DNA from 2 places in the Aquitalea pelogenes genome. Region 2 is predicted to be linked to the other one. Evidence: riboswitches for the same ligand, from Rfam matches in the RefSeq annotation. Region 2 holds a riboswitch; the other holds the start of a gene.

Region 1 (7,783 bases), on a different contig from region 2:
CCTGGTACGCCATATCGACGGCATCACCGGCAAGCTCACCGTGCATGCCAGCGAACTGGCCAGCGCATCCGAACAGGTGGCGGTCAGTGCCGAAGAGCAAACCCGGGCCGCCTCGTCCATGTCCGCCTCGGTGGAACAGTTGTCGGTCAGCATTTGCTCGGTCAGCGACAATTCCCAGGATGTGGCCAAGGATGCCCGCATGTCCGGTGAACTGGCAGAAGCGGGTGAACAGGTGATTGTGGAAACACTGGGCACCATCCAGTCGGTGGCCGAGCTGGCGCAACAATCGCAGCAACAGGCCGACCTGATGGGCGACCGCTCGCAAAAGATTTCCAATGTGGTGGCGATGATCCGCGATGTGGCCGACCAGACCAACCTCTTGGCGCTCAATGCCGCCATCGAAGCCGCCCGCGCCGGCGAGCAGGGCCGTGGTTTTGCCGTGGTGGCCGACGAAGTGCGCAAGCTATCGGAGCGCACCGGCCAGTCCACCACCGAAATCAGCAGCATGATCCGCGAAATGCTGGAGAGCAGCGAACTGGTGATCAACAATGTGCACGCCACGGTGGAACGCATGGAAGCCGGGCTGCGTCAGGCCGGTCAGGCAAGGGATACGGTCAGCCGCATCAACGACAATGTGAACAGCATCAAGCAGTCGGTAAGTGCCATTTCGGTGGCACTGGCCGAGCAGCAGGCAGCCGGTAGCGGCATTGCCAGCAATGTGGAGCAAGTGGCACAGATGTCGGAAGAAACCAGTACCGCGGCCAATCAGACCGCCAGTTCTGCGAGTGCCATGGAGCAAATGGCACACGAACTGCAAGCCGCCATCAGCTATTTCACCCTGCCGCAAGCCGGCCAGCCGCTGCGTCAGCAGCAGCCACCAGCCGGTGCGGTACAACTTGCCCTGTCCCGCTGAAGCTGACACCGCGGGCCGCATGCAAAAGCGGGCAGTCGCCGTCTGGCCACTGCCCGCTTTGATTGAATTGCCAGGGTTTATTTCTGGCTCAGCAATACCGCCAGTTCGTCCACCGCCTCGGCCCATTCGGCGTCGCTGGCCAGCGCCTGACGCAAAAAGTCGGCCTGCGCCGGGTTCCAGAACGCTGCCTCGGGTAATGCCTGGCCTGGCTCCAGCCAGTGGCGGGCCAGAAACACCTTGATGGCGGTGACGTCGTTATCCAGCCCAAGCTGGGCGAATAGTTGTTCCAGCTGATGCTTGCCGGTATCCATGATCTTGTTTTCCTCTTGCTCCAGTGCAGAGGTGCAGGATGGCCCCATTTCACACCGGCATGCAATGCACAAATGCAGACTGCACCCATGCAGCGCAAGGGTTGTTGCCTGCTACCGACAGATGGCAAAGCACCAACAGCACGGGCCCCATCACCCGCACCGCCTTGATATAGTGTGTTCACCCACCACTTACGCCGCCCCTCATGACCCTGCATCTTTCACTCGCCCAGGCACGACTTCTGCATCTGGCTGCCCAGGGGCTGTTACAGCCAGCACGGCGCAAAGCCACGTCTGCTGATGTGCTGGCCGCCATCCGCCGCATGGCCTTGCTGCAGATAGATACCATCAGCGTGGTGGCGCGCAGCCCCTATCTGGTGCTGTTCAGCCGGCTGGGGCAGTACGACCCTGTCTGGCTGGATGACTGCCTGGCAGCGGGCAAGCTGTTCGAATACTGGGCGCACGAAGCCTGCTTTGTGCCACGCGAGGATTACCGCCTGCTGCGCCACCGCATGCTGGACCCAACGCAAATGGGCTGGAAATACCCGCAGCGCTGGCTGGAACAACACCAGCCGGCGGTAGACGCTCTGCTGCAGACAATCCGCACCCACGGCCCGGTGCGCTCTGCCGATTTCAAACGCAGTGACGGCAAAGGAGATGGCTGGTGGGACTGGAAGCCGGAAAAACGCCATCTGGAAGTGCTGTTCACGCTGGGACAGTTGATGGTGAAGGAGCGACGCAGCTTTCAGCGCGTTTACGATGTGGCAGAACGGGTGATGCCGGACTGGGACGATGCGCGCGACCTGCCAAGCCAGGACACAGCACAGCGCGACATGGTGCGCAACAGCTGCCGGGCGCTGGGTGTGGTCAAGGCGGGCTGGGTGGCGGATTACTACCGGCTGCGTCGGGGCAAGTACGACGCTTTGCTACACCAGCTGGCGGATGAGGGCGAGCTGATTCCCGCCCGTATTGAAGGCTGGCAGCACGATGTTTTCGTCCATCACAGCCTGCAGGCCGAACTGCAACAGGCTGCGGCAGGGAAGCTCAAATCCAGCCATAGCGCCGCGCTGTCACCGTTTGACCCGGTAGTGTGGGACCGCAAGCGCGCCAGCGAATTGTTCGGCTTCGATTACCGTATTGAATGCTATACCCCGGCCGCCAAGCGCCGCTTTGGCTATTTCGTGCTGCCGCTGCTCAACCGTGGCCGGCTGGTGGGACGCATGGATGCCAAGGCCCACAGACAGCAAGGCGTGTTTGAAATCAGGAATCTGTATCTGGAACCCGGCATCAGGCCCACCGCACAGCTATGCCGCGATCTGGCCGCCATGCTGCACAAACTGGCCGCCTGGCATGGCACACCACAGCTGGTGTTGCAGCAGGGCCCGGGCGAACTGGCCGCTTATCTTGAAACAAACTAGCCCAGCAGGATTTCGCTGTACTGGATCTGCGGCGTGATATCGGTGTAATTGGCGATATCGCCCTGCAATTGCGCTGCGATCGGCATGAAAGCACCCAGAAACGATTCCACCGATTCAAACTGCAACTGGCACAGCGCGGTGAAACTGGGGGTACTGCCCGGCTCGCTGCCGCTGATGCCCTTCTCCACCCGCATGTCCAGCAAGGCCGGAGCCAGCAGCTTGCTGGCCAGCGGCATGTGCTGTTGCAGGTAGTAGTCGAAATCGAAACGGGCAGTTGCGCTATACGGATAGAGAATACTGACGTTGATCATGACCATGTCCTTGGTGGTGAGGCCATCAGCATAATCGCATCGCCGCCCGCACTCCAGCCTCAGCCCACCTGTTTGCGGTACTGGATGAAGCCCAGGTTTTCTGCCAGCCGGTCGTATAGCTGGCGCGCCGTGGCATTGCTTTCATGGGTGAGCCAGTACACCCGGCTGCAGCCGGCATCTGCCGCATAGGCATACACCTGCTCGATCAGCGCCCGTCCGGCCCCCGTGCCGCGCACATCAGGTTGTACATACAAATCCTGCAGATAACAGTAATTGCCCGGCGTCCAGCTACTGCGATGCAGTACCGTATGTACCAAACCTACCGCCTGCTCACCCTGCCAGGCCAGCCAGGCCTGCATCGGTTCGGCCGCATCGAGAAAGCGCTGCCAGGTAATGGCGGTATCCGCTTTGCTCTGGCTGCTGTGATAAAAATCCAGATAGCCCTGCCACAAGGGCAGCCAGGCAGCAAAATCGTCGGCGGCAAGCGGGCGGATGGAAACGGCTTGGGTCATGGCACTCTCCTGTGGATAAGCCATTATGCTGCACGGCTTATGGCTCCTTGAGCAGAGCCAGTGAACATAAGATGGATGGAACCACTTTGCCAAGTAGCAAGCTGCTTATCCACAGCAAGATGCAGAGCTATCATTTATCCACAGTCAGCCTTCCTTCATCAAGTCATTGAAATTCAATGCCTTTGATTCTGCACATCAGCATGTCCAGCAATCCCGACTCTTTCTTGCAATGCAGACTGAACACCAGCAGCAGGCTGCGCGCATCGCCGATGGTTGTGGATAAAACCCGGACACAAAAAACGGCAGCCGCAGCTGCCGTTTTTTCCAGACCTGTGGATAAGTCAGGTGATGAACAGGATCAGATCTTGTCGTACAGCTTGGCCCCACCCTTCACAAACTCCACCGACTTCACTTCCATGCCCTTCTGCAGCGCAGCTTCATCGCTGATGCCCTGCTGGGCGGCAAATTCGCGCACATCCTGGGTGATTTTCATGCTGCAGAAATGCGGGCCGCACATGGAACAGAAGTGCGCCACCTTGGCACTGTCCTTGGGCAGGGTTTCGTCGTGGAAGCTGCGCGCCTTGTCCGGGTCCAGGCCCAGATTGAACTGGTCTTCCCAGCGGAATTCGAAACGCGCCTTGGACAAGGCGTTATCGCGAATCTGCGCGCCGGGGTGGCCCTTGGCCAGGTCGGCGGCATGGGCGGCCAGCTTGTAGGTGATGATGCCTTCCTTGACGTCATCCTTGTTGGGCAGGCCCAGGTGTTCCTTCTGGGTGACGTAGCACAGCATGGCAGTGCCATACCAGCCGATCTGCGCCGCGCCAATGGCGGAAGTGATGTGGTCGTAACCCGGTGCGATGTCGGTGGTCAGCGGGCCCAGGGTGTAGAACGGCGCTTCGTGGCACCACTCCAGTTCCTTGTCCATGTTTTCCTTGATCAGCTGCATCGGCACATGGCCGGGGCCTTCGATCATCACCTGCACATCATGTTTCCAGGCAATCTGCGTCAGCTCGCCCAGGGTTTTCAGTTCCCCCAGTTGGGCGGCATCGTTGGCATCCCACACGCAGCCCGGACGCAGGCCGTCGCCCAGGCTAAAGGCCACGTCGTAGGCCTTCATGATTTCGCAAATCTCTTCGAAATGGGTGTACAGGAAGTTTTCCTGATGATGCGCCAGACACCACTTGGCCATGATGGAACCACCGCGCGACACGATGCCGGTCATGCGGTTGGCAGTCAGCGGCACATAGCGCAGCAGCACACCGGCGTGGATGGTGAAGTAGTCCACCCCCTGCTCGGCCTGCTCGATCAGCGTGTCCTTGAAGATTTCCCAGGTCAGGTCCTCGGCCTTGCCATTCACCTTTTCCAGCGCCTGGTAGATGGGCACGGTGCCGATGGGAACCGGCGAGTTGCGCAGAATCCACTCGCGGGTTTCGTGGATGTTCTTGCCGGTGGACAAATCCATGATGGTGTCGGCACCCCAGCGGATGCCCCAGGTCATCTTGTCCACTTCTTCGGAAATCGACGACGTTACCGCACTATTGCCGATATTGCCGTTGATTTTCACCAGGAAGTTACGGCCAATGATCATCGGCTCGGATTCCGGGTGGTTGATGTTGCACGGAATGATGGCGCGGCCGGCAGCCACTTCCTGACGCACGAATTCCGGGGTGATTTCCTCCGGCAGCGCAGCGCCATAGCTGTGACCGGCGTGCTGACGGGTCATCAGTTCCAGCAGCTTGGCGTTCTTGCCACCCGCCGCTTGCAGGCTCTCGATATAGGCCTTGCGGTTCAGGCTTTCGCGGATGGCGACATATTCCATCTCCGGGGTGATGATGCCCTGACGCGCATAGTGCATCTGGCTGACATTCTTGCCCGGCAAAGCGCGGCGCGGCTTGCGGGTCAGGTTGAAGCGCAGGTCGTCCAGCTTGCTGTCGGCCTCGCGGGCACGACCATATTCACTGGACAGGCCGGCCAGCTGCTCGGTGTCGGCTCGTTCGGCAATCCAGGCAGCGCGCAAGGCAGGCAGGCCACTCTGGATGTCGATGTTGGCGGCCGGGTCGGAATAGATACCGCTGGTGTCATACACATAGATGGGCGGGTTTTGCTCGCCGCCAAACTGGGTGGGAGTGTCGCTCTGGCTGATTTCGCGCATCGGCACGCGGATGTCGGCACGGCTGCCTTGCACGTAAATCTTGCGGGAATTGGGCAACGGCTGGATGGCGGCAGTATCTACCGTCATCGCTTCGTTGAGTTTGGTGGGCGCGTTCATCGGGTTTCCTCCATGCGATGAAACGGCGCAAGGAGCGAAATCCGGCAAGACCGGCTGCAAGGAAGGGGTGAGAACCAAGCAGATGACGCTTCCCTACGCCGGGATTAACCGGGTCAGGTTCCAAGGGTATTTCTCACCCGTGCAACATGAAGCGGCAACATTCCACAATCAGACTGGATATGGACACCACAACACAGCGCACAGGACCCCTAGCGATGCTGTGAAGGTAAGGTAAATGTGGGATAATCGCAAGTTATCGTCATGACACGCTGTCCGGGCGGCCGGTTTTTCGGGATACCGATTGACTGCTGCTGGCAGCCAGCCCTTCGGAGTAAGCTGATGGATTTTGAAAATGCCCGTTTCAACATGGTCGAGCAGCAGATTCGTCCGTGGGACGTACTTGACCCCAAGATTCTGGACCTGCTGTTTCACGTGAAACGCGAAGATTTCGTCGCTGCCGACAAGCGCCAGCTGGCCTTTGTCGACACCGAACTGCCGCTGCCCAATGGCGGCAAGATGCTGCAACCGAAGCTGGAAGCACGTCTGGCACAGGATGTCGCCGTACAGCCGCAAGACAAGATTCTGGAAGTCGGCACCGGCGCCGGTTACCTGACCGCCCTCTTGGCCAAGCTGGGCCGCCACGTATATAGCGTCGAGATTAATGCCGCCACCCGCGAAGCGGCTGCCGCCAACCTGAAAAAAGCCGGCATCGGCAATGTCACCCTGGTGGAAGGCAACGGCCTGGATGGCCTGAAGGAACAAGCCCCGTTCGACGTGATCGTGGTAGGTGGTTCGCTGCCGGTGGTGCCGGAAACCCTGAAAGCCCAGCTGGCCGTCGGTGGCCGCATGATTGTGGTGGTGGGTGACCTGCCGGCCATGAGCTGCAAGCTGATCAAGCGCGTCAGCGAAAGCGGCTTCAGCGAAACCAATCTGTTCGAAACCTGTATTTCCCATCTGGCCAAGGCTGAAGCCATCGAGCCTGAACGTTTCGTATTCTGATGATTCGCGAAATCTCCGCCCGCGACCTGGCCGCCTGGCGTGCCGACAGCACGGCAGCACAGCCGTTGTTGCTGGATGTGCGCGAGGACTGGGAAGTGCAGCTGGCCAGCATTGCCGGTTCGCTGCACATCCCGATGAACCTGATTCCGCTGCGCATGAGCGAACTGCCGGATGACCAGCCTATTGTCACCGTCTGCCATCATGGCGTACGCAGCTTCCAGGTTGGCCTGTATCTGGCCAATGCCGGTTTCGAACAGGTGCTGAGCCTGCAAGGCGGCGTGGAAGCCTGGGCCAATGATGTAGACCCGGGCATGGCGCATTACTGAGCCGGACAGTCCGCTACAGACAGCAGCAACAGATCGCAGCACAAGCAAGCCATTCCTGCCAGCGGGAATGGCTTTTGTTTTGGAACCGGCCGCCGTTTGCCACATCCAAACCGGCAATCAACCGACAAAATGGAATCCGTTTTGAGTCAGCAATCCCTCCCCTATCTTGCTCCGGCCCTGGCCCCGGTACACCCGGCCTGGGAAGCCGTCCTCAATACGCCGGACATCTTTGCCCACCTGCGCCAGATCGACCAGCAACTGCAACAGCAAGCCAGTCAGGGCAAAACGCTGTTTCCGCCACAGCCGCTCATTTTCAACAGCCTGCGCACCATGGCGCCGGCTGACATCAAGGTGGTGATTCTGGGGCAGGACCCTTACCACGGAGCAGGAGAAGCGATGGGCCTGTCCTTTTCGGTTCCGCCCGGCGTGCGTATTCCGCCCAGCCTGCGCAATATTTACAAGGAACTGGTGGCAGACCTGGGTGGCGGCATGCCGGCCAGTGGCGACCTGACCCACTGGGCCGAACAGGGCGTACTGTTGCTCAACAGCGTGCTGACCGTGGAAATGGACAAGGCAGGCAGCCATGGCAAGCTGGGCTGGCAGGCCATCACCGACGCGCTGATTGATGCGGTCAACCAGCAAAACCCCGGCTGTGTATTCTTGCTATGGGGCAACTGGGCACAGACCAAGGCCGATCGGATTGATACCGGCCGCCACCTGGTGCTGA
Region 2 (7,783 bases):
CTGAGCGCGTGGCAGCGGGCGGGGCGCTGCCGGTCAGCACGCGCGAGCTGGTCAAACTGGCGGCAGCTTGCCATTTGCGCCTGGCCGAGCGCATGCAAAAGCAGGCGCTGCGGGCTTAGGCGCGTAGCAGCGGCAGCCGGCCAAAGCGCTGGCCGAACAGGCTGGTGGCGTCTTTCCCCCACCAGTCCTGCACCACGGTGCTGTACAGCTGGCGGAAGTCGATGGCGTAGGGCAGGTTGCCGTCGGTCAGCCCGGCCAGCGGGGCGGTTTGACCGTACAGGCCGCCCTTGACGCGGCCACCCAGCAGGAAGTGGCTGTTGGCGGTGCCGTGGTCGGTGCCGCGATTGCCGTTTTCGCGCGGGCGGCGGCCAAATTCGGCATAACTCAATACCAGGGTGTCGTCCCAGCGGCCTTGGGCCTGCATGCGGGCTTTGAGCAGGGCCAGTCCGTCGGCCAGTTCGCCCAGCAGGCGGGCCTGGGTGGGCTGCTGGCTGCCGTGGGTGTCAAAACCGGTAAGGGTGATGCGCGCCACGGCAATGCGGGTGCCGTTTTGCAGGATATCAGCCAGGGTGTTGATGGCCTGGGCAAAGCCGCCGACTGCTTTGGGGGGAGCGGTGGGGGCGTCGGCCGGGTTGGCTGGCGGCTTCATCACCGGTTGTTGCAGGGCGCTGGCGGCGGTGCGGATGTCGCCTTCCACTTTCAGGATGTGGGACAGCGCGCTGCTGTGCGCGCCGGCTTGCTGGTCCGCCGCCAGCTTGGCCTGACGGGCAAAGTCTTGCGGATTGTTCAGCACCACGGCGCGGGCACCACCATCCAGCGGGCCCAGGTTCTGGCTGGACAGCACCACGCCATCGGCAGCAAAACCGGGCGGGGTGGGCTGGCTGCGAAACAGGCGACTGAGCCAGCCTTCGCCCAGATACTGGTTGCTGGCCGAGGCGGTTTCCCAGATTTCGATGGAACGGAAGTGGGACAGATTGGGCTCCGGGTAGCCTACGCCTTGCAGCACGGCCACTTCCTGCTTTTGCCACAGCGGCAGCAGGCTTTGCATGGCCGGGTGCAGGCCCACTTGTTCGCTCAGTTGCAGTACTTGCGGGCGGGCAATACCGATGCTGGGGCGCAGGCGGTAATAGTCGTCGCTGCTGTAGGGGATGACGGTGTTCAACCCGTCATTGCCACCCTTGAGTTCCACCAGTACCAGCAGGCGCTGGTAGCCGGCCGGGGCCAGTGCATAGCTGAGATTGGGCAGTACCGATACCAGCAGGCCGGCACTCATGGCTTTGAGAAATTCGCGGCGTTGAAACATGGCAGTGTCCTTGTGGGCGGTTCAGTGCACCTGGTAGGCCGGGTCCAGCAGCAGCGGCGCAATGGCCTGTGCGCCATTCATGTCGGCAGGCAGCGGCTGGGCCGGGGGGACGGCCAGCAGCAGGCGTGTGGCATCGGCAGCAGTGTTGACGTGGTAGATGGCGGCCCATTCGTCCGGTTGCAGCTTGATGGGGCGCAGACCGGCCTGCACCAGGCGGTGGATGCGGGCTTCGCGGCCACGTTGTTCGTCCATCTGGCCATCGGCCATGACAAAGCTGTTGCGGATGGGGGCGGCGTCGTGGCTCAGGCGGTCGAGAAACTGTTTGCGGGTGAGCAGGGTGGTGCTGTTGATCCAGCTATCGCCACCGGGCCAGCCCTTGACATTGGGCGGGTTGAACACGTCCTGCCCCAGCTGGCGGTTAAGTCCGGCCAGCGCGCGCCAGTCCGGCGGGGTGAGGTCGAAGGTCACCAGCGTACCTACGGTCAGTTCCACCGGCGATTTCACCAGCTGGCCCTGGCTGTTCCAGAATGCCGGGGTTAGCAGCATGGCACGCAGCAACGGGCGGATTTCGTAATTGTCGCGGTAGAACAGCGCGGACAGGCGCTGGATGTCGGCCTCGTTCGGTGTGGGAGAAACCAGGTATTTCCACAGCTTGAGGGTGACAAAGCGGGCGGTTTGCGGCTTGCGCAGCAGCATGTCCAGCACGTCGTCACCGTCGAAATTGCCCTGCTGGCCAAAGATGGTCTTGTCGCCGTTGTCATGCAGGTTCGGCCGGTAGACAAACTGGAAGTCCTTGTCCAGCGACCAGCCGGTAAAGGCGCGGGCGGCTTCGCGGATGTCCTGCTCGCTGTAATGGCCTTCGCCAAGAGTGAACAGTTCCATCACCTCGCGGGCAAAGTTTTCATTAGGCTGGCCCTTGCGGTTATTCACCGTGTCCAGGTAGCGCATCATGGCCGGGTCGCGGGCGATGGCATGCAATAGCTGGCCGAAGTTGCCCACCGCCTGCTTGCGCAGCAAAACATTCTGTTGATACATCAGCTGCGGCACGCCCACCTTGTCCAGGGCGGAAACAAGATGGTTGTGCCAGAACAGGGTCATTTTTTCGGTCAGCGGGCTGGGGCTGATGCGCATTTCTTCCAGCCACCAGCCGCGCAGTTCCAGCGCATGTTCGTTGCGCTCTTTTTGCAGGGCTTTCTTTTCGTCTTCAGTCAGATTGGGCTTGCCCGGTCGTTCAAACGGTTCGTTGACCCAGGCGGGCGGGGCGGTGAGGGCGGTGTAGCTGACGTGATCGAGCAGTCGGTCCACCGCCTGCTGGCGGCTGAGCGGTGCATACAGGGCAATTTGCGCCGGATTTGCCCCGAAACCGGTACGGGACAGCAAATGACGCGCACCAGCCTCGCCGATACCGGCCCAGGCTTGCAGCGGTAGCATGGCAAGCAGAAGCAGACGGATGACAATGTTCACGGATGGCCTCGCAGCAAAAACCGGCCCGCAACACGGCGTGGTAGCTGCTGCCAGTGCTGCGGGAGGCGCTAAGAATGGGCTGGCGGGCGGCCTGCCCATGGCTGGATTTTACTTGCCGATTTCCTTGCTGACCGTGTTTTCTTCCTGGTTCAGGGTTTTTTGTTCCTGCTTGGTGATGTGGCCGTGGTGCAGGCGGGCATCGGCACGTTCCTGCTGGCGGATGGCGCGGTCTTGCTGGTGCAGTTCGTGCGCTTGTTGCTTGCTGATTTCGCCTTCCTTGCGTTCCTGATGGATGCGCTTGTCCTGATTGGCCAGACGGTGCTTCACTTCGGCGCGGCGCGGGTGCTGTTTTTGCCATTCGGTTTCGGCCGATGCGGTGGCGGACAGGCTGGCGAAGGTGACGGCGGACAGGCTGATCAGCATGATGCGGGTAGACAGTTTCATGGTGGTGCTCCCTGGGTTATCTGTTGTTGCTGCGGTTGAACAAGCGTGCTGTTGTTGTGAATTCATCATGGCGGGAAAGTGTGTACAATCCATTGTTTGTTGGCGGCAGGGTGTTAATTTTCGTGAAAAACGGGTAACGCCTTGTAAGCGGACATGTCGGCAGGTATCTGAAGGATGCCGCCAATCACCAGGGGTGCCCCGCGCGGGCTGAGAAACACCCTAGAACCTGAACTGGATAATGCCAGCGGAGGGAGCGTGATGCAGAAGGCCAACCCGTCTGTTGTTTCGCTTGCTCCTGCGATTGCGCTTTGTCGCACGGAGAATGTCATGCAATTGTTCAAAACCACCACCTTGCTGGCCGCGCTGCTGGCCGCAGGACTGTCCCACGCTGCCGAGTTGCGCGTACTCACCCATAGTTCTTTTGCCGTGGCCAAGCCGCTGCTGGCCGAGTTCGAGAAGCAGAACGGCGTCAAGCTGAGCATCATCAAGGCGGGGGATGCCGGGGAGATGGTCAACAAGCTGATCCTGACCCGCGCCAACCCGATTGCCGACGTGGTGTACGGCATCGACAACACCCTGATTGGCAAGGCCGAAACGGCCGGTGTGCTGCTGCCGATGAGCGACAAGGGCGGCGCGGTGTCGCTGCCCGGCGCGGTGAGCATCGATTACGGTTATGTCACGCTCAACTACGACAAGGCCTGGTTTGCCAAAAAGCAGTTGCCGCTGCCCAAAACCCTGGATGACCTGACCCGTCCGGCCTACAAGGACCTGCTGGTGGTGGAAAACCCGGCCACCTCCAGCCCCGGTCTGGCATTCTTGCTGTCCACCATTTCCGCCATGGGCGAAGCCAAGGCCATGGCCTTCTGGGGCAAGCTGCGCGATAACGGCGTGAAGGTGAGCAAGGGCTGGACCGAAGCCTATTACACCGACTTCTCCCGCAATGGCGGTGCCCGCCCCATCGTGGTGAGCTATGCCACCAGCCCGGCGGCGGAAGTGTTCTACAGCAAGGAAAAACTGACGGCCTCGCCGACCGGTAACCTGTTGCTGCCCGGTGCCGTGTTCCAGCAAGTGGAAGGCGCGGCGCTGGTGAAGGGCGGCAAGGAAGCGGCGCTGGCGCGCAAGTTTGTCGAATTCCTGCGTTCGGACGCGGTGCAGAAGGATATTCCCACCAGCATGTGGATGTACCCGGTACAGCCGCGCATCGCGCTGGACCCGGTATTCCAGCATGCGGAAAAACCGACGGCGCACACCACGCCGGATAGCCGCCAGATTGCCGCCAAGACCACCGCCTGGGTAGGCAAGTGGACCCGCATCGTGCTGAAGTCCGGCCAGTAATGCACACCAGCCCCGCGATTGCCGACATCCTCAGCCCGCGGCTGATCCTGCGTCATCTGACGCCGGACATGCTGCGGGCCTGTATTGATGCGCGCCTGGCCGAGGCGGCCGTGGCACTGGGTAGTGAGGTGCCGCTGGACTGGCTGGAAGAAGCGGCCGTGATGTCGCTGCGGCTGGAGCAGATGGAAAACGAACCGGACTACGCGCCGTGGTCGATGCGCGCCATGCTGTTGCGCGAAACCGGCCAGCTGGTGGGGCATATCAATTTCCATACCTGCCCCGGTCATCCTTATCTGGCCGGACGCGGTGATGTGGAGCTGGGCTACACCGTGCTGCCGGAATTCCGTCGTCAGGGCTATGCCACCGAAGCCTTGACCGCCTGCGCCGACTGGGCGGTACACACCGCCGGGGTAAAGCGTTTTGTCTTGTCCATCAGCCCGGACAATCTGCCTTCGCAGCAACTGGCGGCCCGGCTGGGCTTTCGCTGGCTGGAGCGGGTGGAAGACCCGGAGGACGGTCCGGAAGACGTGCTGGTGGCCGACTGGCCCTTCCAGCAGGACCATGCATGACAGCGCGTCGCCGTGCCCTTGCGCTGGCGCTGTTGCCGCTGGCCTTTCTGCTGCTGATGTCCATCCTGCCCTTGCTGCGTTTGCTGCACGAGGGGCAGGGGCAATTTTCTGTTGGCCTGCTGGCCGATTCCTACCTGCAATGGCGTATTGTCTGGTCCCTGCTGCAAGCAGCCGCCAGCTGTGTGGCCGCGCTGCTGGTGGGCCTGCCGCTGGCCTGGTGTCTGGCGCGCTATCAGTTTCCGGGGCGCAGCCTGACACTGCGCCTGCTGATGCTGCCCTTTGTCATGCCCACGCTGGTGGCCGGCATGGGCGTGCTGGCGCTGTTCGGCCCGCAAGGCTTGCTGGGTATCAATCTGCAGGACACGCCCTGGCTGCTGCTGTACGGCAATCTGTTTTTCAATCTGCCACTGGTGATTCGTGCCGCGTGTGAAGGCTTGTCCCTGATACCGGCCAGCCGGATTGCCGCTGCGCGCACGCTGGGTGCCACGCCGTGGCGGGTGTTCTGGCGGGTGGAGTGGCCGGCAGTGCGGCCCTGGTTGTGGTCTGCGTTGTGTCTGGTGTTTCTGTATTGCTTCTCCGGTTTTGGTCTGGCGCTGCTGCTGGGCGGACAGCGTTATGCCACGGTGGAGGTGGAAATCTACCAGTTGGTGGCTTACGAGCTGAATCTGGCCGATGCCGGTGCACTGGCCGTGCTGATGCTGCTGGTGACCGGGCTGATGGCCACGCTGTATGCCTGGCTGGAACGCAGCCTGGCCGCACCGCTGAAGGTGGACCCGCTGCCGCCGCGCCCACCGCAAGGCGCACAATGGCTGCAACTCTTGGCGGCACTGGCGGTGCTGCTGTTGTTTGGCGGTTTGCCGCTGCTGGCCGTGCTGTGGAAGGCGGCCCAGGCCTTGTGGCTGCTGGGGCCGGAAATGCTGGCGGATGAAGATGTGCGTCTGGCACTGTTCAATTCGGCCCGCTTCAGCGCACTGGCTGTGCTGTTGGCGGCGGGACTGGGCTGCCTGCATGCGCTGGCTGCGCGCACCAGCCTCGCTTTGCGGGCCTTGGCCTTTCTGCCCTTCATCGTGTCGCCGGTGTGCCTGGCGTTTGGCCTGCTGCTGCTTTATCCGAAATGGACGGCCAGCCTGGCCTTGCTGCTGGCCACCTATGCCTTGCTGGCCTATCCCTTTGTGGCGCGTAGCCTGGCCGGTGCGCTGGACAGCCTGCCGCCGCATTGGCCGCAGGCAGCGCGCAGTCTGGGCGCATCGCCGCTGCGAACCTTTACCCGCGTGCTGTGGCCCTTGTTGCAACCGGCTTTCCGCCGTGGCCTGGCCTTTGCCGCTGCCACCGCGCTGGGCGAGTTTGCCGTCACCCTGTTTTTGTCCCGGCCGGAGTGGCTGACGCTCACCACACTGATTTACCAGCGGCTGGGGCGGCCCGGTCCGGACAATGCCGCGCTGGCCATGTTGTTGTCCGCTGTGCTGATGCTGCTGGCCTTGCTGGCGTTTGTGGCGATCGAATGGCCATCGGCTGCCGAGCGCCCATTGAAGAAGGAGTCCTGAGATGCTGCAACTGGATGGGGTATGCAAGCGCTTTGGCGACAAGCTGGTGGCCGACAGGCTGAGCCTGCAACTGGCCAAGGGCGAGGTACTGGCCTTGCTGGGGCCGTCCGGCGGCGGCAAAAGCACCATGCTGAAGATGATTGCCGGGCTGGAGCCGGTAGATAGCGGCCGTATGCTGTTTGACGGGCAGGACCTGGCTGCCGTGCCGGTGGAGCAGCGTGGCTTTGCGCTGATGTTTCAGGACTTTGCCCTGTTTCCGCATCTGGACGTATTGGGCAATGTCTGTTTCGGCCTGCGTGAGCGCGGCCTGGCCCGCCCGGCGGCACAGCAGCAGGCGCGCGCCTGCTTGCAGCAACTGGGTCTGGCCGGTATGGAAACCCGCAAGGTGTGGACCTTGTCCGGCGGCGAGCAACAGCGCGTGGCACTGGCGCGGGCGCTGGTGACAGCACCGCGGCTGCTGTTGCTGGACGAGCCGTTTTCCAGTCTGGATGCCGACTTGCGCCGCCAGTTGCAGCTGGAATTCCGCCAGCAATTACAGCGCCAGCGCATGCCGGCCATGCTGGTGACCCACGACCGGGAAGAGGCTTTTGCCCTGGCCGACCGCGTGGCCGTGCTCAAGGATGGTCGCATTGTGCAATGCGCCAGCCCGGCGCAACTGCTGGCGGCACCGGCCACGCCCTGGCTGGCGCGCTTTATCGGCTATGAAAACGTGCTGGAGGAGGGCGTGGTGCCGGAGCAGGCCCTGTGCCTGGGCGCGGACCAGCCGCTGGCACAGGTGCAACGCATCATCCAGCTGGCGGACGGCGTGCGGGTGACGGTGGCCAGCATGGACGGGGAGTTGACGCTGACCCTGTCAGCGCGAGAGCTGGCACGCTATGGTGCCAACTTGCAGGTGGGTGGCACGCTGGCGGTGGGCATAGACCGCAGCGCCATGCTGCGCTACGCCGCCGCCTGAGCCGCACCTAGCTGGTGGCCGTCGCGCTGAGCGTGCAGGTACTGCCGCTATCGGCGCTGGGCTGGCACACATCCACCCAGCGGGCATCGGTAATCTCGGCCATCAGTGCCGGGGTGATGCGTACCGCGCTGTGAATGGCCCCGGCTGCCGGAAGAACCTCGTCAAAGTC

The links. A riboswitch is a leader RNA that binds a small molecule or an ion and turns the genes downstream of it on or off. The one in region 2 is predicted to bind thiamine pyrophosphate.
Region 1: linked by a shared signal. The riboswitch ahead of thiC (phosphomethylpyrimidine synthase ThiC) and the one ahead of ACE3SE_RS17080 (thiamine ABC transporter substrate-binding protein) in region 2 are both predicted to bind thiamine pyrophosphate.

The regions. Positions count from the first base shown of each region.
Region 1 covers NZ_JAYSDA010000006.1:125,007-132,789, forward strand. The annotation lists gene ACE3SE_RS07115 (methyl-accepting chemotaxis protein) at 1-913, shown strand, start outside; gene ACE3SE_RS07120 (DUF2789 domain-containing protein) at 991-1,224, opposite strand; gene ACE3SE_RS07125 (winged helix-turn-helix domain-containing protein) at 1,428-2,639, shown strand; gene ACE3SE_RS07130 (EthD family reductase) at 2,636-2,950, opposite strand; gene ACE3SE_RS07135 (GNAT family N-acetyltransferase) at 3,010-3,462, opposite strand; gene thiC (phosphomethylpyrimidine synthase ThiC) at 3,821-5,731, opposite strand; TPP riboswitch at 5,805-5,952, opposite strand; gene ACE3SE_RS07145 (protein-L-isoaspartate O-methyltransferase family protein) at 6,071-6,730, shown strand; gene ACE3SE_RS07150 (rhodanese-like domain-containing protein) at 6,727-7,056, shown strand; gene ung (uracil-DNA glycosylase) at 7,198-7,783, shown strand, end outside.
Region 2 covers NZ_JAYSDA010000025.1:1,246-9,028, forward strand. The annotation lists gene ACE3SE_RS17060 (hypothetical protein) at 1-119, shown strand, start outside; gene ACE3SE_RS17065 (DUF1501 domain-containing protein) at 116-1,303, opposite strand; gene ACE3SE_RS17070 (DUF1800 domain-containing protein) at 1,325-2,767, opposite strand; gene ACE3SE_RS17075 (hypothetical protein) at 2,876-3,211, opposite strand; TPP riboswitch at 3,391-3,482, shown strand; gene ACE3SE_RS17080 (thiamine ABC transporter substrate-binding protein) at 3,539-4,546, shown strand; gene ACE3SE_RS17085 (GNAT family N-acetyltransferase) at 4,546-5,115, shown strand; gene ACE3SE_RS17090 (ABC transporter permease) at 5,112-6,659, shown strand; gene ACE3SE_RS17095 (ABC transporter ATP-binding protein) at 6,661-7,614, shown strand; gene ACE3SE_RS17100 (YbaK/EbsC family protein) at 7,622-7,783, opposite strand, start outside.